3 regions of the Massilia sp. S19_KUP03_FR1 genome follow, and region 2 is predicted to be linked to each of the others. Evidence: predicted binding sites of a transcription regulator. Region 2 holds the regulator's gene; each other region holds the start of a gene.
What was found. Region 2 encodes sigma-54, which starts transcription at its own class of promoters, with help from an activator protein. Its sites were predicted from a motif close to TGGCANGNAANCTGCTTT; they were not measured.
Positions count from the first base shown of each region.

Region 1 (6,850 bases), on a different contig from region 2:
GCCACATGGCGCCGATACCGAACGGGACGTTGATTGCGAACAGCCAGGGCCACGACGCTACCGCCAGGATCAGCGACGCGACGGTCGGCCCGACGGCAAATGCCACGGCAACCACCAGCGCATTGGTCCCGAATCCACGTCCCAGCAAATCGGGTGGATAGATCGCCCGCATCAAGGCCGTCGCGACGGCCATCATGGCGCTGGCGCCGATGCCCTGCGCGAAGCGGGCCGCCACGAGAACGGGCAAGGACCAGGCCAGTGCGCAAGCCAGCGAGGCAACGGTGAAGACGATCAGCCCGCCGATAAACACGCGCCGGAAACCGGCAATTTCGCCCAAGGCAGCAAACGGCAGCAAGGTCGCCAGCATTGCCAGTTGATAGATATTGACGATCCAGATCGAGCCGGCCGGGGTGGTATGCAACTGCGCCGCCATGGCCGGCAGCGCCGTGTTGGCAATCGCCGTATCGAGCGACGCCATCGCCACGCCAGTCATCACCGCCAGCATCGCCAGCCCAGCGCGGCCAGCCACCTGCCGCATGTCTGCGGCGCTACTCTGCAACACCGCCACGGCTCAGTCCTGCACCACGCCGGACGGACCCACCCGCTGCGCATTCGGAACATTCGACATCCGGATGCGAATCAGGTGGCGCTGTTCGTCGGTGTACGTGGTGCGGCCGTGCAGCATGCGGTGGTTATCGGCGATCATCAGTGTGTCCGTCGGCAACTGCTCGCGGAAGCGCGTCGCGCCCTCTTCCGCCACCTGGTGCATGATTTCCAGGGCAGCGAGGAGAGCTGGCGAACTCATGGAAGGGCACGACGCCAGCCCCTTCCTGATCGCATCGTAACGCCAGCGCAGGGTAAAGCGCTCGCCCTCACGGCACGGTGCGCCGAACACCGGCGCGACATGATGTTCAACGCTGTCGTCGTTGGCGGCGTACACCGACGGCACCCGGAACGGCACCGGTGTTTCGCGCAGCAGCTGGTACGCGGCGCGGCCCGCCGCGCTGCGCTGCAGTGCGTCGTAGATGCTCTCGCCGTCGACCAGCAGCGAATGCCCGCCGTCACATTCGGCAGCGCGCACGACGTACAAAATAAACTGCTCTTCAGGCATGGGGTAAAACGAAGAGTCGGTATGCATGTCAGCACTGCCGATGCGCTCGGAGAACGTGACGAAACGCGTATCCTTGCCCTCGGCCGGGCGCGCCTTGACGTCCCAGGCCACCCTGCCGGTGCGCTGGTCGGTCGAGGTCGGGTAGCCCAGCATCAGCGTCAGCGCATACAGCGCCGCATTGCGCCGCTCCTCCGGCAATCCCCCCAGCCCGAGTCCGCGCAGCACGATGGCGTTTGCGCTCAGCCGGCGTAGCGCCTCGGTGAGCCGGCGCAGCGTGCCCACTTCGGCCAACGCCTCTCGCATTTCCACTTCGTCCGGATGCGGATAAAAACCATTGTTATTAAAATCCTGGAAGTGCCGACCAATGATCTTGAATAGCCGATCCAGATCGCCGCCCCATTGAAATGCAGCATCTGCAATCGCAATTGTCCCTTGATATTCCTGCACTACTAACATGACACTGTTTCCCAAAATTATCGGTAATTTATGTTAGCCCAGCATGGTTGACTCAAGACAACTATTGATTGACTTTTTTTTCAATTCTCATCGATTTCGGGAAACGCGTTTCTGCTTCCTCCTATGAAATAGCACATCCGCAGCCCATTTCTCAAGTTGCAATAATTATTACATTGTTGGTCATACGCAACATTTTAACAAACGGTTTCGCTTTCACCGAATTCGATGAAGTATTATGCTACGGCAACTAAATTTATTGCATTCAGATAAATATGTTGTAATTTTATATTCAATACGTGGTAATCATGTTTAAACGTCTACGAGGCAATAATGAAACTGTTTGAAAACATGAGGTTGGCGACCAAGCTTGGCCTTGCATTCGCTGGACTGTTGCTGTTGAGTGCATGTATTGGCATTGCGGCCATTGTCGGTTTGGCAGCAGTCAATAGCACAGCCGCGGCATTGTCGTCGGATTGGATGCCGAGCATGCGCGTAATTCAGGATATAAAGTCACAGGTGGCGCGCGTTCGCACCCGTGAATTTCAGTACATTATCTCCACCGATCAAACTGAAATGGACAAATATGACAAGGTGATTGCAGCGGACCTGGTTGACCTGGCAAAAATGCAGGAAAAATTCGTCAAGCTCGCCGAAACTGCGGAGGAAAAACAGCTGTATGCGGATTTTCTGGCAATGTGGGGCAGTTATCTTGAAGAAGATAAAAAAATTCGCGCCGCCATGCGCGCAGGTGACGATACTGCTGCCAAAAAACTCATTCGCGGCGAATCGAATAAGCTGATTGTTTCGCTGCGCGGCCAGATCGACAAGCTGGTGAAGGTGTATGGCGATGGCGGCGATGCGGCCGCAGCGGCGGGCGCACAGACGTTCGTGAGCGCGCGTAACTGGATCGCCGGCCTGCTCATTCTCAGTATTGTGCTTGGCGCGGTGGCAGCCGTGGCGATTACCCGCTCGCTCACCAGGACGCTTGGCGGCGAACCGGCTTACGCCGTGACAATTGCCGGACGCATCGCCGCCGGTGAACTGTCGACGCCCATCCATACCAGGCCCAACGATACGCGCAGCCTGCTGTTTGCCATGAAGTCGATGCGTGACAGTCTTGCTTCCATCGTCGCCGAGGTGCGCACCGGAACGGAAACGATCAACACGGCGGCCACCGAAATCGCCGCCGGCAATGACGACCTGTCTTCACGTACCGAACAGCAAGCCGGTTCGCTGGAGGAAACCGCGGCATCGATGGAAGAACTGACGGCAACCGTGCGCCAGAACTCGGCCAACGCGGAAGCGGCCAACACTCTGGCGCTGAGTGCCTCGGCAATTGCCCAAAAGGGAAACGCGGTGGTGTCCAAGGTGGTCAGCACGATGGGCAATATCGACCGCTCGGCCAAGAAAATTTCGGACATCATCAGCGTGATCGACAGCATCGCCTTCCAGACCAATATTCTTGCCTTGAACGCTGCCGTGGAAGCGGCGCGCGCCGGCGAGCAGGGCCGCGGCTTTGCTGTCGTGGCCTCGGAAGTGCGCAACCTCGCGCACCGCTCGGCCACCGCCGCGAAGGAGATCAATCTCCTGATCAACGATTCGGTGCAGCAGGTTGAATCCGGCAGCAAACTGGTCGGAGAAGCGGGTGCGACCATGGAAGAGGTGCTGTCCAGCGTGCGCCAGGTAAATGAAATCATGCAGGAAATCAGCGCTGCCAGCCGTGAACAGAGTGCGGGCATCGAGCAGGTCAACAAGGCGATCACGGAAATGGACCAGGTGACGCAGCAGAATGCAACGCTGGTGGAAGAAGCCACGGTCGCGTCGCGCAGCATGCAGGACCAGGCCGCCGCGCTGCAGCAATTGGTGGCCGTGTTCCAGCTCGATGCGGCCCAGGTGGTAGCGCTGCCGCGACCCGTAGCGCGCCTGGCACTGAAGGCCGGCAAGCCCGCCTTGCGTCGCGCTGCCTGATCGTCGTCGCGGGTGCCGGATGGCTGCCTGCGCTTCGCGGGGAAAATGTTACCATCTGGCTACTAAAATGCCAGGATGCTCCCATGCTGCAAATCGCACAACAGTCCATGCAGTCGCTGATGCTGACCATGCGATGCAATGGCGTCGACGTCGGCCACGGCACCGGCTTCATCGTGAAACTGGGAAACGGCATCGGCCTGGTCACGAATCGCCATAACGTCACCGGCCGCTACCAGCGCAGCGGCAAGCCGATCGCGGCGAGCGCTGCAATCCCGAACGAAATCGCCATTTTCCACCCGCTTGCCTGTGACAAGCAGCGCTTCGTCCCGGCATGGGAAGCGCGCGTCGAGCCGCTGTACGCCGGCGGGTCGATCGACGGCGAGCGGCTCTGGAAAGAACACCCGCACTACGGCAGCCGGGTCGACTTCGTGCTGCTGCCCCTCACCCGGACCGACGGCATTGCCGCGACGCCCTACTCGATGACCGACGGCGCCAACATTGCCGTGCAACCGGCCGAGACGGTGAGCGTGATCGGCTTTCCGTTTGCGCTGTCGGCAGGCGGGCGCCTGGCCGTGTGGGCGACTGGCACCGTGGCAAGCGAGCCGGAAGCCGACTACAACGACCTGCCCCTGATCCAGGAATTGATCCATGCCGTCTGCCAGCCCATCACGCTGTTCAAATTGTGGCCGGGTACCCGGCCCGCCTGACAGTCAGGCCTGCCACACCCCGTATCCAGCTTCCCTGAGCGCAATGGCCAACTCCACTTCCATGTCTGCCGCGCCCCGGTACGGCATCGGGTTGTAGACCGCGTACAACTCGGGCATCAGCCGCAGACCGTATTCCTGCGCGAATTTATTTGCGCGGATACCTGCCTTGTGCTTGTCGAAGCGCACGTCCGGCGTCTGTCCCGTCATGCCGACGTACACGCATGGCCGACCGGTCACATAGTCGGGGTTGGCGCGCCGAAAGCGCGGTTCGTACAGCACGTCGGGCGACAGTGCGACAACATAAACGTGGTGGTGGTAGCGGCGGGACATGAAACCAGTGTCAAAAAAAGCGTCGGATAACTTTACAAAGCTTAGCAGAATCACTGTTCCCAGCAGCAACTGAGATCGATAAACCGCTGATTCACAAGGATTATTTATGTGTCATGCATAACTGGCCTGCTTTTTGCTCAACGAAATGTCTGGCCCCTGCGCGGCCCCATAACAAAGAAAGAGACACCATGACCCGCCTGCACACTCTCCTTGCCGCAACTTTCTTCCTGGCCGGCAGCCAGGTTTGCGCCGCCGCTATCACGGTGCTGCCGTCCGACCTCAACGTTGGCGGCCTGAACCAGTGGAACCTGTCGAACTTGCGCGGCACCTCGAACGGCTATACGTCAACCACGACGGCCGGCATCACCACTGCCAATCCGCGCAACGGCAACGGCTCGGTACAAATGTCGCTGACCAACAGTTCAGGCAAAGCCGACTACGCTTATACCTGGGGTTACGATGGCGCGCGCACGCTTGGCACGCTGACCTCGCTCAGCTACGACTGGTACCGCAGTAGCGCCAGCTCGGCCGGTGGCGTCATGCCTGCCTTGCGCCTGTTGTATGACGCGGACGGCAGCGCCGCCACAACCGCTGACCAGGGATACCTGATTTACGAACAGATTTACAACCCCAACGTCGCATCGGTTGTCAGCGACCAATGGGCCTCCAGCGACCTGCTGACGGCCAACCTGTGGCAACGCAAGTTCAGCCCTGGCGAGACCGTGGAATCGTACGGCGTGACCCTGGCCGACTGGACCTCCGGCAACAACCAGCCTGCCAACGCCGACCGCCTCAACGCCAGCAGCGCCATTCTCGGCATCGAGTTCGGCATCGGCTCGGGCTGGAACGGCAGCTTCAACGGCTTCGTCGACAATGTGAGTTTCGGCTTCAGCCAGAACGTCACCACGTTCAACTTCGAAGCGGCGGCGGCGGCAGTGCCGGAGCCTGGCAGCATTGCACTGCTGGGCCTGGGGGTATTCGGCCTGGCGGCAGTGCGCCGGAGAAAGGCGAAATAAGCCTTATTCCACACCCAGCACGTGCAGGCGCGCGCGCAGGCGCCGCACCTCGTCGGCCAGGTCGATCACCAGGCCGGCCACGTCTTCGTTGGCCTCGAAATCGCGCTCCAGGCTGAGCAGGCGGCGCGCACGGTCCAGGTCGACACTGCGGAACTGCAGCGTGGTCACCTGCACGCTGCCGTCTTCCCCCAGCAAGCCGGCCTCGACGTGGCGCACCACCCAATCCGGTTCGACCTGGCAGGCGCGCGCGAGTTCGTCCAGGCTCAGAGCGGATTCGTCGAGCAGCACGCCGGTCAAGGCCTGCATCGATGTGAAGTCGTTCATGGTCATCCTCCTTTAGTGTCGCGCGGGTTGAAAGCCAGCTCGCGCGCCATCTCTTCGTAGAGTGCTTTTGCCTTGTCGGTGATGGCCGGCGGCAGCACCACGTCCAGGATCAGGTACAGGTCGCCCGGCGTCGCGCTCGGAATGCCACGCCCCTTGAGGCGCAGCTTGCGCCCGGTTTGCGATCCGGCCGGCACGTTCACTTCCACGCTGCCGGACGGGGTCGGCACGGCGATGCTGCCGCCCAGCGCCATTTCCCACGGCGCGACCGGCACGCTGACATACACATTCACACCCTCGAGCCGGTAGCGCGCATCGCCCCTGACCTGGATTTCCAGGTACAGGTCGCCGGCGCCGGCGCTGCCCGGATGGCCCTGCCCGGTCAGGCGCAGTTGCTGGCCCGGTGTCACGCCCTTGGGAATCTTGACGCTGAGCGTTTTCTCTTGCGGGGCGCCACCACGCTGCGGCACGCGCAGGGTGATGTTGCGCGTCACGCCGGTGTAGGCGTCGGACAGGTCGATTTCGATGGACGCATGAATGTCTTCGCCGCGCGTCTTGAAACCAGCCCCGCGGCGTCCCCCGCCCCCGCCCATGTTGGCGAACAGGTCGGCAAAGAAATCGTTGGGGTCGGCCGCGCCGCCGCCACCGCCGCCGGCGTAACCATGCTGGCTGCCCCAGTCCGGCGGCGGCTGGAAGCCCTGGCCGCCACGGGGGGCGTTGCCCAGCTCGTCGTAGGCCGTGCGCTTTTCGGCGTCGCCCAGCACGCCGTAAGCTTCGTTGAGTTCCTTGGTCATGCTGTCGGCGTCTTTCAGCTTGCTGACGTCGGGGTGGTACTTGCGAACCAGCTTGCGGTAGGCCTTCTTGATCTCGGCTTCATCGGCGGTCTTGGCGACGCCGAGAGTCTTGTAGTAGTCCTTATATTCCACGTACCGCTCCTTGTT
Region 1 is NZ_JAQQPS010000002.1:147,365-154,214, reverse strand. Features, by position in the region: gene V6M87_RS02445 (MFS transporter) at 1-538, opposite strand, end outside; gene V6M87_RS02440 (TauD/TfdA family dioxygenase) at 572-1,414, opposite strand; gene V6M87_RS02435 (methyl-accepting chemotaxis protein) at 1,898-3,535, shown strand; gene V6M87_RS02430 (hypothetical protein) at 3,619-4,242, shown strand; gene V6M87_RS02425 (hypothetical protein) at 4,246-4,572, opposite strand; gene V6M87_RS02420 (PEP-CTERM sorting domain-containing protein) at 4,761-5,588, shown strand; gene V6M87_RS02415 (chaperone modulator CbpM) at 5,592-5,912, opposite strand; gene V6M87_RS02410 (DnaJ C-terminal domain-containing protein) at 5,915-6,835, opposite strand.
Region 1: a site for sigma-54 is predicted at 4,695-4,712, ahead of V6M87_RS02420 (PEP-CTERM sorting domain-containing protein). Genes of this name have one in related genera too.

Region 2 (6,850 bases):
GTCGATACCGCCGGCGTGCTGGTCGGTGCCCTGCATATCCACGACCTGACCCGTGCAAAGGTGATCTGATGATGTCGACCCCTCCACTTGCTCACATCGAGCGCGCGAAACGCATCAAAGTCATGATCTTCGACGTCGACGGCGTGCTCACCGACGGCAGCCTGACCTATAGCGCCGACGGCGAAGTGAGCAAGACCTTTTTTGTCCTTGACGGCCTGGGTATCCAGCTGCTGGCCAAAACCGGGGTCGTCACGGCCATCATCAGCGCGCGCAAATCGGTCATCGTGGTGAAACGCGCCGCCGATCTCGGCATCGCCCACGTCTACCAGGGCATCCACGACAAGCGCGTCGCCTTTGCCCAGCTGCTCGAGGCGACCGGCGTCACGGCCGATGAATGCGGCTACATCGGCGACGACGTCATCGACCTGCCGCTGCTCACCAAGGTCGGCTTTGCGGTGGCCGTGCCGAGCGGTCATGCGGACGTGCAGCATCGCGTCCACTACGTCACGCGCGCGGCCGGCGGCCGCGGCGCCGTGCGCGAAGTGTGCGATCTCGTGATGCGCGCCCAGGGCACGTATGATGCGGCGCTTGCGCCTTATTACGCGTGATTGGTTACTGAGCCCATGCCCAACAGCCAAAAAAGTCATTCCAAGCGCACCGCGCACCGCTGGCCCCTGATCGGTCTGATGCTGGGCGCTGTGTTCCTGGCGCTGGGCAGCTTCTGGCTGGTGCAGGTGACGCAGGACCAGGGCGAACAGAACGTCGACGTGAAATCGAGCGAGCCCGATTACATCGTCGAAAACTTCAGCTACGTGCGCATGTCGCCCGCCGGCCTGCCGCACTACGTGCTTTCCGGCGCCAGGCTGTCGCACCGGCCCGATACCGATGTCTCTGACATCGACAAGCCGGTGATGCGCAGCATGACTCCCGGCCGTCCGAGCATGACCGTCACGTCCAAAACGGCGCAGGTGCTGCATGAGCAGAACCAGGTCGACATGAAGGGCGACGTGGAAGTGCTGCGCCCCGCCTCTGGCAAGACGCAGGCGCTGCAGATTCACAGTCAGGCGCTGAGCGCCTTGCCGGACGATGAAATCGTCAAGACCGATCAACCGGTCGAGATCCTGCTCGGCACGTCCAGGCTGACGGGCGTCGGCATGCTGGCCAATAATGCAACGCAGAAGCTGCACGTGGTCAGCCAGGGCCAGATCGTGTCGCAGCCGCGGACGCCAAAATAATTCAACGATAAAAACCGACACATGCCCTTTGAACCAGGATTGATTCCCATGAAAAAAATCTTCGCCGCCGCCGTGCTGTCGCTGCTTGCCTTCCATGCCAGCGCCGAAAAGGCCGACTCGCTGAAACAGGCCGTGATCGACTTCGATTCGGCCGACGTCGACGAAGTGACGCAGACCCGCATCCTGACCGGCAACGTGATCCTCACGCGCGGCACGCTGATCATGAAATCGGAAAAGGCCGTGCTGCAGGCGTCGGCCGACGGTTACATGAGCGTCACGCTCACCACCGTGCCGGGCAAGATGGCCACATTCCGCCAGAAGAAGGACGGCGGCCCGGACCTGTGGGTGGAGGGGCAGGCCCAGCGCATCGAATACGACGAGCGCACCGAGATGGCCAAGCTGTTTAACAACGCGACCGTGAAAAACCTGGAAGGCACGCGCCTGTCGAACCAGGTCGATGGCGAATTCATTTCCTACGACAGCCGCAAGGAAGTCGCGCTGGTGCGCAATGACGTCAGTGGCGAGAGCCGTGTCGGCAAAGGCCGCGGCACGCTGATCCTGGCACCCCGTAAAACGGCGGCCGCCGCAGCTGCGGCCCCAGCCCCAGCCCCAGCCCCAGCCCCAGCGGGTAAGAAATAATGGCGGAAATTGACAGCGGCAGCACCCTGATCGTGCGGGGGCTGCAGAAGAGTTATGGCAAACGTTTGGTGGTACGCGACGTGTCGCTGCAGGTCAAATGCGGCGAAGTGGTTGGTTTGCTGGGCCCGAACGGCGCCGGCAAAACCACGTCGTTCTACATGATCGTCGGCCTGGTGCCGTCGGACGCCGGCGCCATCGAAATCAACGGCGTCGACATCTCCAGCCTGCCGATTCACCGGCGCGCCGTCATGGGCTTGTCCTATCTGCCGCAGGAAGCGTCGGTGTTTCGCAAGCTGACCGTCGAAGACAATATCCGCGCCGTGCTCGAACTGCAGACCGTGGACGGCAAGGCGCTGTCGAAGGCCCAGATCAACGATCGCCTCGACACCTTGCTGGCCGACCTGCAGATCGAAAAACTGCGCGAGAACCAGGCCATGTCGCTGTCCGGCGGTGAACGGCGGCGCGTTGAAATTGCGCGCGCGCTGGCCACCAATCCGCGCTTCGTGCTGCTCGACGAACCGTTCGCCGGGGTCGACCCGATTGCCGTGATCGAGATCCAGCGCATTGTGCGCTTCCTGAAAGAGCGTGGCATCGGCGTCTTGATCACCGACCACAACGTGCGCGAAACGCTCGGCATCTGCGACCGCGCCTACATCATCAACCAGGGTGCGGTGCTGGCCTCCGGCCGTCCCGACGATATTATCGCGGACGAGTCGGTGCGGCGCGTGTACCTCGGCGAACACTTCCGGATGTAAGGGATGAAACAATCACTCCAGCTTCGGACCTCGCAGCACCTGGCGCTCACGCCGCAGTTGCAGCAGTCGATCCGGCTGTTGCAGCTTTCGACGCTCGAGCTGCACCAGGAGCTGGAGCAGGCCCTGTCCGACAACCCGCTGTTGGAGCGCCTCGACGACCCGCTCGACCGCTCCGTGCGGCTGCTGGGCGACGGCGCCATCAACGCACCAGGCGCGCAGAGCGAAGCCCCTCCCGCGCCAGGCAGCCAGGATGCGCCGGCGCCTGCTGAAGGCGCGGCCGAAGGTGGCGGAGAAGAGGGCGGCGGCAGCGGCGAAGAAGCGCAGGTCAGCCACGACGGCGACACTGACTGGAGCGACAGCAGCCGCGCCAAGGGCAGCGACGACGAAGAATCGCGCCCCCAGATCGAAGCGTCCGGCACCACGCTGCGCGAGCACCTGATGGAGCAGGCGCGCCTGGCGGTGCTGTCGCAGCGCGACCGCGCGCTGGTCGAAATCCTGGTCGATGGACTGGACGACAATGGCTACCTGGAGGAGTCGCTGGACGACATCCACGCGCGCCTGCCGGAAGAACTTGAGATCGATCTCGATGAACTGAAAACGGCGCTGTCGCTGGTGCAGAGTTTCGATCCCGTCGGCGTGGGTGCACGCGATGCGTCCGAATGCCTGGCGCTGCAGATCCGGCGCATGGCGGGCATCCCGATGGTTACGCGGCGCATGGCGCTGGCCATCGTCGAAAATCACCTGACCTGGTTCGCCCAGCGCGAAACCACCAAGCTGAAAAAAGCACTCGATTGCGACGATGAAGATTTGCGCGAGGCCCAAGTGGTCATCCGCGCCTGCAATCCGCACCCCGGCAACGTGTTTGCGTCGAACGTGTCGGACTTCGTCGTGCCCGACGTGGTGGTCAAGCGGGTCAAGGGCGCGTGGGTGTGCATGCTCAACCAGGACGTGATGCCGCGCCTGCGCGTGAACAGCGCCTATGCCGCCTTGCTCAAGCAGGGCAAGAGCGAAGCCCAGATGGGCGCGCAACTGCAGGAAGCGAAGTGGCTGATCAAGAACATGCGCCAGCGTTTCGACACGATCCTGCGCGTTTCCGAGGCCATCGTGGAGCGCCAAAAGAATTTCTTTTCGCACGGTGCTGTTGCCATGCGGCCACTTGTTCTTCGGGAGATTGCTGATACACTAGGTCTGCACGAGAGCACGATCTCACGTGTCACCACCCAGAAATTCATGCTGACCCCACACGGCATGTTTGAGCTGAAGTACTTTTTTGGCAGCCACGTCGCCACCGATGCGGGAGGAGAAGCATCCTCGACGGCGATCCGGGCATTGATTGTGCAACTCACAGGAGCAGAAGACCCTAAAAATCCACTTTCTGATAGCAAGATCGCGGACATGCTGGGGGAACAGGGGATGGTCATCGCGCGCCGCACGGTCGCGAAATACCGTGAAGCATTAAAGATCCCTCCTGTTACCTTGCGCAAGTCCATGTAAGGCGTTCGACCGGCGCGCATCGCGTACGGCACCGAGCGTGGCATTTCTTCAAAGGAGTTTATGTATGAATCTCACCATCAGTGGACATCATCTTGAAGTAACCCCCGCCATTCGCGAATATGTCCAGGCCAAACTGGAACGCATTCGCCGCCACTTCGATCAAGTGATCGACATCGCCGTGATCCTCACCGTCGACAATCTGACGGAAAAAGACAAACGACAAAAAGCAGAAATCAATCTTCGAATGTCCGGCAAATTGCTGCACGTCGAAAGCCTTTCGCACGACCTGTACGCCGCCGTCGATGCGCTCATCGACCGGCTCGACCGCCAGGTCATGAAATACAAGGAAAAAGTACACGAGCATGACCATCAGGCCATCAAACACCTGACTGAAGGGGGCGTTGCCGTCCCGGTGTAATGCATACCAACTGAACAGGGAAGGCGCCTCATGGGCGCCTTTTTTGCTTTCTGGTAACTTATAAATTATCATCGAAAGAACATGCTCAACAAGAAGGTTGATTCGATGATGATGTGCTTGCTTCGATGCTGCGTGCCGATACTGGCACTCACGTGGCTCACTGCTGCCGCGGCGGCGAGCGATTGGTATCCTTTCAATTGGGCGATCAAGGCGCAGCCGGGTTTCGTGACAGACAGAGTCGCCATCGTCCTGCCGGTCACACTCGACGGTAACGCGTGCAGCATGCAGCTCGACACAGCGGTAGGCACCAGCCGGTTGTATCGCTCGGGCTTGCCAGTGCGTTACGCCGCGAACGCCGGGCAGCTCGTGATCGGCCAGTTCGGCGTCGGTGCCATGCTGGGACGGCGTACCTTCAACCTGATCTACCCCGACGATGCAGCCCACCGGGAAACCGGATGCCGTTTGACCGATGTCGGCCCCCTGGTGGGCACCATCGGCAACGATCTGTTCGCGAACGGTAATCTGACGCTGGACTTGCGCCATGCCCGCTTTCGCTTTATCGAAGGCGCCGCTGCGCTCGTCGCAACGGATGCGAATAGCGTGCCCTTCACGATGACGACCAGTGAGGAAGGGCATGGGCAGGTCCCGCTCATCGAAGTCACGCTCGCTGACCGGCGCCGCGTTTCCCTGATCGTCGACACCGGCAGCGCGCCTGCACAATTGATTGTGTTTCACGAACCTGATTGGCTGGCGCTGGTAGGGCCAGCCGGCGCACGCGATGCGGTGGCGGTAACAACGATGTCGTGGAATCATCCGATGCTCTGTCGCACGGCACCGATCCGCGCTGCGTTCCATATCGGGCCGATTGGGCTAGGTACCGGTACCGGGGCATCGTTCTGCACGATTGACAAGCAGCCGGCATTTGGGGGCTCGAGCCTGTTCGGCACGATCGGCATGGTGCCTTTCCAGGATCAAGCGATCACCTTCGACTATGTCGGGCAGCGTTTCCTGATCACGGCGCCTGATGTGCACCTTTTTTGATTCTGCGCTCAGCCGCAGCCGCTCTTCGGCACGGTTGACATCAGCGTCGCGCCACAGCTCGTGGCGTGGCCCTCGAACGCAACCGGTACGCCGTCGATCAGGACATGCGGATCGCCCTCGGCGATCACACATACTTCATGGCCTTTCATCGGACAAAAGCAGCGGTCGCCCTTGCGCGCCACTGCAACGCCCATCGCGGTCGTATTAGGCGCGGCGGCGACGACCTTGCCGCCATGGCTGGTTGGATCGTTCAATCGAATCACGCGACGCATGGCATGTCCTTTCGTGGTGGGTCACTGCGAAAAACCTTGCGGGTAGCGCGGTGCATCATGGCGCAAGCCCCACCACGGCAAATAGGCATGGTTGCCGCCCCGGGCGCGGAACCAGGGTGCGCCGGGCACGATCGGCCGCACGACGGGCGGCGGCAGCACGACCGTGGCGGTAAGCTCCTCCTGGTCGGTGGTGCCGGCCACCAGCACGTTCTTGCCGAAGTGGTTAGCGTAGGCAATCGCCAGCGCGAGATTCGTGAGGGCCGTGCCTGCCCCCATTTCGCCAAGCAGGGCGGGGGTATTGAAGGTCTGCTTCATGAAGTCGAGTTCGGGGACTTCTTCGGTCATGGTGCGGGCCAGCACGGCAAGGCGGTCGGACGAGTCGCGGTGCAGGTTGGCAGCGTCGTGGATGACGAAGCCGATCGAGGTTTTCTGGATGCCGGCGTTCGCGGCGGCCTTGTCGAGCGCGGCTTTCCAGACTTGCAGGGGGCGTGACTGGCCGTTGTCGCTTGCCTCGAATGCGCTGGCTTTTCTGACGGCGGGGTAGGGCAGCCATGCCAGTGATGCGCGGTCAGTTTTATAGTCTTGGCCGGCCAGGACGAGCAGGACCATGTTCTCGTTGATTTGCGCATCCTTGGGGTGACTAGGGGCGTCCCAGTTCATTACCCAGACCGTTTCGTCAGGGTGCAGTTGCAGATAGTCGAGGCCTGCCGCGAGCGAGGTAAAACCGGCGTTCGGTCCTCCCATCTTGATGCGCACGTCAGGTGGGGTGCTTCGGGTCCAGGAATTCGGGAAGCTTTTGCTTCCGATATCAAAGCTGTCGATGATGCTATCGCGCGTAACGGCAGCAGCATCGACTTGATCAAGCTTCCCGTCAGGAAGAGCATATTCCACGTGGATGCCGGCAAGCTCCCGCCAAGTGGCTTTATCCTTCAATGAATGTGCATTATAGAAATAGTCGGAATCGCTGAAATAGATGTCTCGGAATAAATTGGTTAT
Region 2 is NZ_JAQQPS010000014.1:163,542-170,391, forward strand. Features, by position in the region: gene V6M87_RS17000 (KpsF/GutQ family sugar-phosphate isomerase) at 1-69, shown strand, start outside; gene V6M87_RS17005 (KdsC family phosphatase) at 69-608, shown strand; gene lptC (LPS export ABC transporter periplasmic protein LptC) at 624-1,235, shown strand; gene lptA (lipopolysaccharide transport periplasmic protein LptA) at 1,284-1,874, shown strand; gene lptB (LPS export ABC transporter ATP-binding protein) at 1,874-2,629, shown strand; gene V6M87_RS17025 (RNA polymerase factor sigma-54) at 2,633-4,123, shown strand; gene hpf (ribosome hibernation-promoting factor, HPF/YfiA family) at 4,188-4,541, shown strand; gene V6M87_RS17035 (hypothetical protein) at 4,623-5,582, shown strand; gene V6M87_RS17040 (PAAR domain-containing protein) at 5,591-5,854, opposite strand; gene V6M87_RS17045 (hypothetical protein) at 5,876-6,850, opposite strand, start outside.

Region 3 (6,850 bases), on a different contig from region 2:
TCGCGCTTGTGCACGACACGCACGGCCTCGCCGAGGATCCGCGCTGCCTCATACATATTTGGCGCGCTCCAGATGGTCACGCCATCCGGACCGACGTAATCGGACACCGCTTGCCGCACGGCCTGCGATATCGACAGATTCCCTGAGGTCATCAGGACCATGACCCGCTCGCCGGGGTTTTCGAACACACTCAGCTTACGGAAAGTGCCAACCTGATCCACGCCAGCGTTGGTACGCGAATCGGACAAGAACACCAGCCCGGCATCGAGGCGCATGCCTACACAGTACGTCATGGCTAAAATTTACCAAATGAAACGAATATTTTACACCGGCACAATTGTGGCTTCAACGGTCATGGTTTCATCGCCGCCACCGCGGCGCATCCCGCGCACAGGCGCGGCGGACTCGTAATCGCGGCCAATGGCAAGCCGGCAATAGGCGTCGGTCATCAGGCGGTTATGGCTGACGTCGATGCTGATCCAGCCCGTGAAATCTGCGTCCTCGACCCAGGCATCCACCCACGCATGGCTGGCCGCATGCCCGGTCGACTCGGGATCAATGTAGCCGGACACATAGCGCGCGGGAATATCATGCGCATGGCAGCAGGCCAGGAACACGTGGGCATGATCCTGGCATACACCTGCGCCCAAGGTCAGCGCTTCCCCTGCCGTGCTGAAGACATCGGTTGCACCAGTGACGTACGCGACCGCACCAAAGATGTGCGCAGTCAGGCGCAGCAGGTCGGCCGTGCGAACCTTCTCACCGCGCGGCGGCAGCGTGGCATCTGCCAGCGCCAGCAAAGCCGGTGTCGGCTGGGTCAGCCGCGTCGACACTGTAAAGATGAGCGGCGACAAGTTCTCCTGCGTCAGCAATCGCCCGCCGTGCAGCAGCGTCGTCGCGACAACACCTTCGACCAGGATGCGCACCGCATCATGCGGATCGTTGAGCGTCAACATGTGCGACACGTTACCGTAGGCGTCGCTGTAGCCGCTGCAGTGGCCTGGCGTCGTGATCCGCCATGACAGGACGCGCTGCTGCGGCTCGGCCCGAGGCGTCAGGTGCAATTGCTCGATGCTATAGGCCTGCGCCACCGAATAGCGGTACAAGGTTTCGTGGCGGATGGAAAGTTGCATGTCAGGCGGCCAGTGGAACGAGGAAATCGCGGCTGATCCGGTTCCCAAGCTCGAAAATATTTTCCAGGAAATCGCTCAGGGTGTCGTCCAGCCCGGCCTCGAGGATGTCGTCGATGCGCGCAAATTGCAGGTCGGCGTGGATTTTACCGGCCATGCGCTCCGTATCGACCGAGACATCATTGCGGACAGCTTTCAGGTTGAAGACGACCTGCTCCATGCATGCAAGCAATGAACGCGGCATATCGGCGCGCAGCATCAGCAGCTCGGCCACGCGGGACGGCGTGATCGCGTCACGATATACCTTGCGGTAGATCTCGAAGCCAGATACCGAGCGCAGCAACGCGGCCCAGTAATAAAAATCGCGCTGGTTCACGGCATCGCTGCGACCGGCCTGCCTGGCCGCGTGATATTTAATATCAAGAATCCGGGCCGTATTGTCGGCGCGCTCGAGAAATGTGCCGAGGCGCAGGAAATACATGGCTTCGTCCGTCAGCATGGTGCCCACGGTTACACCGCGCGACAGGTGCGAGCGGTACTTGACCCATTCGAAAAATTCGCTCGGGTCGCCATCCAAGGTCACTTTTTGCAGGCGCTCCTGCATGTCCAGCCAGGTGGCGTTGTGCGTCTCCCACACTTCGGTGGTCAGCACGCCGCGCACCGCACGGGCATTCTCGCGCGCGCCGGTGAGGCAAGACACGATCGACGATGCATTCTGCGGGTCGCTGATCATGAATTCGAGGACGTTGCGGGCGTCCAGCACCGCATATTTCGCATCAAAGGCCTGCTCCAGTTCGGAGATGCTGAGCATCGCGCGCCAGCCCGATTCCACATCAGCGGTCGATTGCGGCAACATCGATGTTTGCACGGCCACGTCCAGCATGCGTGCCGTGTTTTCGGCGCGCTCGGTGTAGCGCGCCATCCAGTACAGGTGATCTGCGGTTCGGCTCAGCATTATTCCTCCAGGATCCAGGTGTCTTTGGTGCCGCCGCCCTGCGACGAGTTCACCACCAGTGAGCCTTCTTGCAAGGCAACCCGGGTCAGGCCGCCCGGCACCATCGAAATCGTCTTGCCCGACAACACAAAGGGACGCAAATCGATGTGGCGCGGGGCAATGCCGTTCTCGACATAGGTCGGGCAGGCCGACAGCGCCAGCGTGGGCTGTGCGATGTAGCCGTCCGGCTTCGCGATCAGGCGCTGGCGGAAGTCTTCGATTTGCTGCTTGCTCGCGGCCGGGCCGATCAGCATGCCGTAGCCGCCCGCGCCGTGGACTTCCTTGACCACCAGTTCGGGCAGGTTGGCCAGCGTATAGGCCAGATCATCCGGCTTGCGGCACTGAAAGGTCGGTACGTTGTTCAGTATGGGTTGTTCCGACAGATAGAAACGGATCATGTCGGGAACAAAAGGATAGATCGACTTGTCGTCGGCCACGCCGGTGCCGATGGCATTGGCCAGGGTCACGCGTCCGGCGCGGTACACCGACAGCAGGCCCGGCACGCCCAGGCTGGAATCGGAGCGGAACGCCAGTGGGTCGAGGAAATCATCGTCGATGCGGCGGTAGATGACGTCCACGCGCTTGGGGCCGCGGATGGTGCGCATGAAGACATTGTTCGCACTCACGAACAAATCTTTGCCTTCGACCAATTCGACGCCCATTTGCTGGGCCAGGAAGGCGTGCTCGAAATAGGCCGAGTTGTACATGCCAGGCGTCATGACGACCACGGTCGGATCATTGACGCCTGCCGGCGCCACCGAGCGCAAGTTCTCCAGCAACATATCCGGATAGTGCTCGACCGGCGCGACGCGATGCTTAGCGAACAGCTCCGGGAACAGCCGCATCATCATCTTGCGGTCTTCCAGCATATAAGAGACACCGGATGGCACGCGCAGATTGTCTTCGAGCACATAAAATTCGCCCTCGCCCGCGCGCACGATGTCAACGCCCGCGATATGGGCGTAAATGTCAGAAGCGACATTGATCCCTTGCATCTCCGGACGGTACTGGGCGTTCTGGTAAATCTGCTGGGCCGGAATGATGCCCGCCTTGATGATGTTCTGGTCGTGATAAATATCGTGGATGAACATGTTCAGCGCTTTGACGCGCTGGACCAGGCCGGTTTCCAGCGCGTTCCACTCGTGCGCGGGAATGATGCGCGGAATGGTGTCGAACGGAATCAACCGCTCGGTGCCGGCATCGTCGCCATAGACGGCAAAGGTGATCCCAACCCTGCGAAAGGTCAAATCTGCCTCGGCGCGCTTGCGCGCAATGCGTTCAGGCGATTGCCGCTTCAGCCAGCCATCGAATTCCCGGTAGTGTTCACGGACTGCGCCGGTTCCACCGGCCATCATTTCATCGAAAAAATTCGCCATGTCCACGTTATCAAGTTGAATGTACATAGTTAATGTATCAAGAACCATGCCAAGAGAAAGCAATCATCATGCACTGTATTCGTGCGTGACCTAAACGATATTCGCCCGTGCTGTGCGCGCCCGACGATTCATATGCATATCAGTGTAACAACTTGTTTTAATTTTGTTGGGGAAGCGAGCTGCAGTTAGTATGTTTGTTCTCTTAACTTTGTCAGGGTGACATCTTGAAACAGCTCGCCGCGTTGCTGAGTGTGATTATTTGTTCGAACGCCGCAATGGCGCAGGAAGCGCTGGACCCGGACGCGGCCCCGGTTCAGAATATTCTGGTGGTGGGCCAGCGGCCCGGACCCGCACTGTGGAAAGTTTCCAAGGGCGATCATGTCATGTGGGTATTTGGCACGTATTCCCCTCTACCAAAAAAGATGGAATGGCGTTCGCAGCAGGTGGAAAACGCGCTGGCACAGTCGCAAGAGTTGCTGGGTCAGCCGGGTGCCTCCTTTTCTGTCGGTTGGGCCAATTCGTTCAATATCCTGACCGCAGCGCCGTTTCTGATCGGCATCAAGAAAAACGCCGACGGGGCACACTTGCAAGACCTGGTGCCGGCCGCTGTCTACACCCGCTGGCAATTGCTGAAAACTAAATACATTGGAGACGACAAGGGGATCGAAGAAGAACGCCCGCTGTTCGCCGCCGACCGTCTGTATGACAGGGGACTGTTCGTCAATGGCATGGACAAGGGTCATGACATTCCGGACCGGATCGAGCAATTGGCAAAGAACTGGAAGATCAAGTACACCAGCACAACGCTGACACTGGAAATGGACAATCCGCGCGCAGCGGTGCGCGAGTTCAAGAAAGGCCGTCTGGACGACGTGGCGTGCTTCACCAAGACGGTCGACCGGCTGGAAACGGACCTCGATGCGATGAAGGTCCGCGCCAATGCCTGGTCGATGGGCAACATCGACGCAATCCGCAAGCTGACCTTCCCCGACCAGAAGCAATCCTGCAACGCGGCCATCATAGACAGCAAATGGATGGGCGGCTTGAAAGGTGCGGACGACCTGCGCCAGCGCATGCGGGCCTACTGGTTCTCTGCTGCGGAAAAGGCCCTCGCAGCGAACAAGTCGACGTTTGCCATGCTGCCAATGTCGGACCTGCTCAACCAGGACGGTCTGGTGGCGGCCCTGCGCGCCAAGGGCTACCAGATCGACGAACCTGACTAGGAGAAAGCATGCCGCACCGCTACGCACTGTTAATCGCACTGACCCTGGCGTCGACGTCTGCCTGGACGCAGCAGGCGCCGGAACCGGAGGCTGCGACTGTTCCGAGCATCCTGGTCGTTGGCCAGCGGCCAGGACCGGCTTTATGGAAAGTGTCGAAAGACGACCACGTCCTGTGGATCTTCGCCAGCTATGGGCCTCTACCGACGCAAATGGACTGGCGCTCGCAGCAACTGGAAACGGTGCTGGCCAATTCGCAGGAGCTGCTGGGCACGCCAGGTACCGTTATTTCCGTCGGCTGGAGCAATTCCCTGAACATGCTAACGGCCCTGCCGTTTTTGGCGGGCGTCAAAAAGAACGTCGATGGCGCCCGCCTGCAGGACCAGGTCCCGCCCGATGTGTATGCACGCTGGACCGTGCTGAAGCAGAAATATATTGGCAACGACGCCGGGATTGAAGAACTGCGTCCGATGTTTGCCGCGCAAACCTTGTCCAGCCGCGCTCTGGGCGTGGCTGGCATGGATGGCGGCGGAGCCGTGACCAAGCGCATCTACGAACTGGGCAAGAACTGGAAAATCCCCATCACATCCACATCGGTCAACATCCCGCTTGAAAATCCCCGCGAGACCTTGCGCGACTTCAAGAAATCCAAACTGGATGATGTGGCGTGTTTTACGCAAACCATCGATCGCCTGGAAAAAGATCTGGAGACGATGCGGCGGCGCGCCAATGCCTGGGCCATGGGCGACTTGCCCACCCTGCGCAAGCTGGATTTCCCAGACGAGAAAATTGCCTGCAACGCAGCCGTGGTCGACAGTAAATGGTTGAACAACGTCAAGGGCGCAGCGGACATGCGCAAGCAGGTCAAAGCAACCTGGATCGCTGCGGCTGAAAAATCGCTCACCAACAACCGGTCGACACTGGCGGTACTGGCGATGAGCGAGCTGACGTCGCCCGACGGCATGCTGGCAGTATTGCGTGCCAGGGGCTACCAGATCGAGGAACCCGAATAGCGCTGCAGGCAAGCGTGCGCACGGCAGCAAACGCCTGACCCGCGTATATTGCGTAACGGTGGCAGTTGCCATATTAACCATGGAGTTTGCATGCCGTACCCGTTTCGTTTGAATGCCGTCGCCAGCCTGTTTGTTGCCATTGCACCAGGCGCGTTTGCTGCCGAACCCGATCAGATTCCACAAGACATGAATGTCGTCATCGTCAGCGGCAGCCGCGTCGAACACACCAGTTTTGATTTTCCCGCCGCCATCGACGTGGTCGATGCCTCCCGCATCCAGGATAGCCAGATGCGCGTGAACGTGTCCGAAGCCCTGTCGGCCGTGCCTGGCCTGGTGGCCCAGAACCGCCAGAACTATGCCCAGGATTTGCAGATTTCGTCGCGCGGTTTCGGCGCCCGCTCCGCGTTCGGCGTGCGCGGCATTCGCCTGATCAGCGACGGCGTGCCGGCCACCATGCCGGACGGCCAGGGCCAGCCCTCGGCTTTCAACCTCGACATGGCCGAGCGCATCGAAGTGCTGCGCGGCCCCTTCTCCGCTCTCTACGGCAACCATTCCGGCGGCGTGATCCAGCTATTCACCCGCGACGGCCAGGGCCGTCCCACCCTTGAAGTCAACACCGCGGCCGGCAGCGACGGCCAACGCAAGCTTGACGTGAATGCGCAAGGCAGCAGCGCGGGCATTGGCTACGTGCTTGACGTGTCGCGGTTTGAAACCGACGGCTACCGCGACCATAGCGCCGCCACGCGCGACCAGGGTTTCGTCAAACTGACGACGGCGCCCACCGCCGGCGGCAAACTGACCTTCACGGCCAATTCACTGGAGCAGGACGGCACGCAAGATCCTCTGGGCACGACCTGGGCTACCTATCAGGCCAATCCGCGCGCCAATGAAATCGACAGCACCGATACGCAGTCGCCCAAGCGCACCATCGCTGACCGTTACAACACGCGCAAGGATATTTCGCACAAACAAGCGGGCTTGGCGTACGACCAGCAATTCGGCGACGATCGCCTGCACGTCATGGTGTACGGCGGCAACCGCCAGGTAAAACAGTTCCAGGCATTCTCGAAATTTTTACAGGTGTCACCTAGCCAGTCCGGCGGTGTGATCGACTTCG
Region 3 is NZ_JAQQPS010000045.1:6,883-13,732, reverse strand. Features, by position in the region: gene V6M87_RS26670 (peptidase) at 1-293, opposite strand, end outside; gene V6M87_RS26665 (transglutaminase family protein) at 324-1,133, opposite strand; gene V6M87_RS26660 (alpha-E domain-containing protein) at 1,135-2,085, opposite strand; gene V6M87_RS26655 (circularly permuted type 2 ATP-grasp protein) at 2,085-3,500, opposite strand; gene V6M87_RS26650 (TraB/GumN family protein) at 3,725-4,723, shown strand; gene V6M87_RS26645 (TraB/GumN family protein) at 4,732-5,733, shown strand; gene V6M87_RS26640 (TonB-dependent receptor family protein) at 5,824-6,850, shown strand, end outside.
Region 3: a site for sigma-54 is predicted at 3,535-3,552, ahead of V6M87_RS26655 (circularly permuted type 2 ATP-grasp protein). Genes of this name have one in related genera too.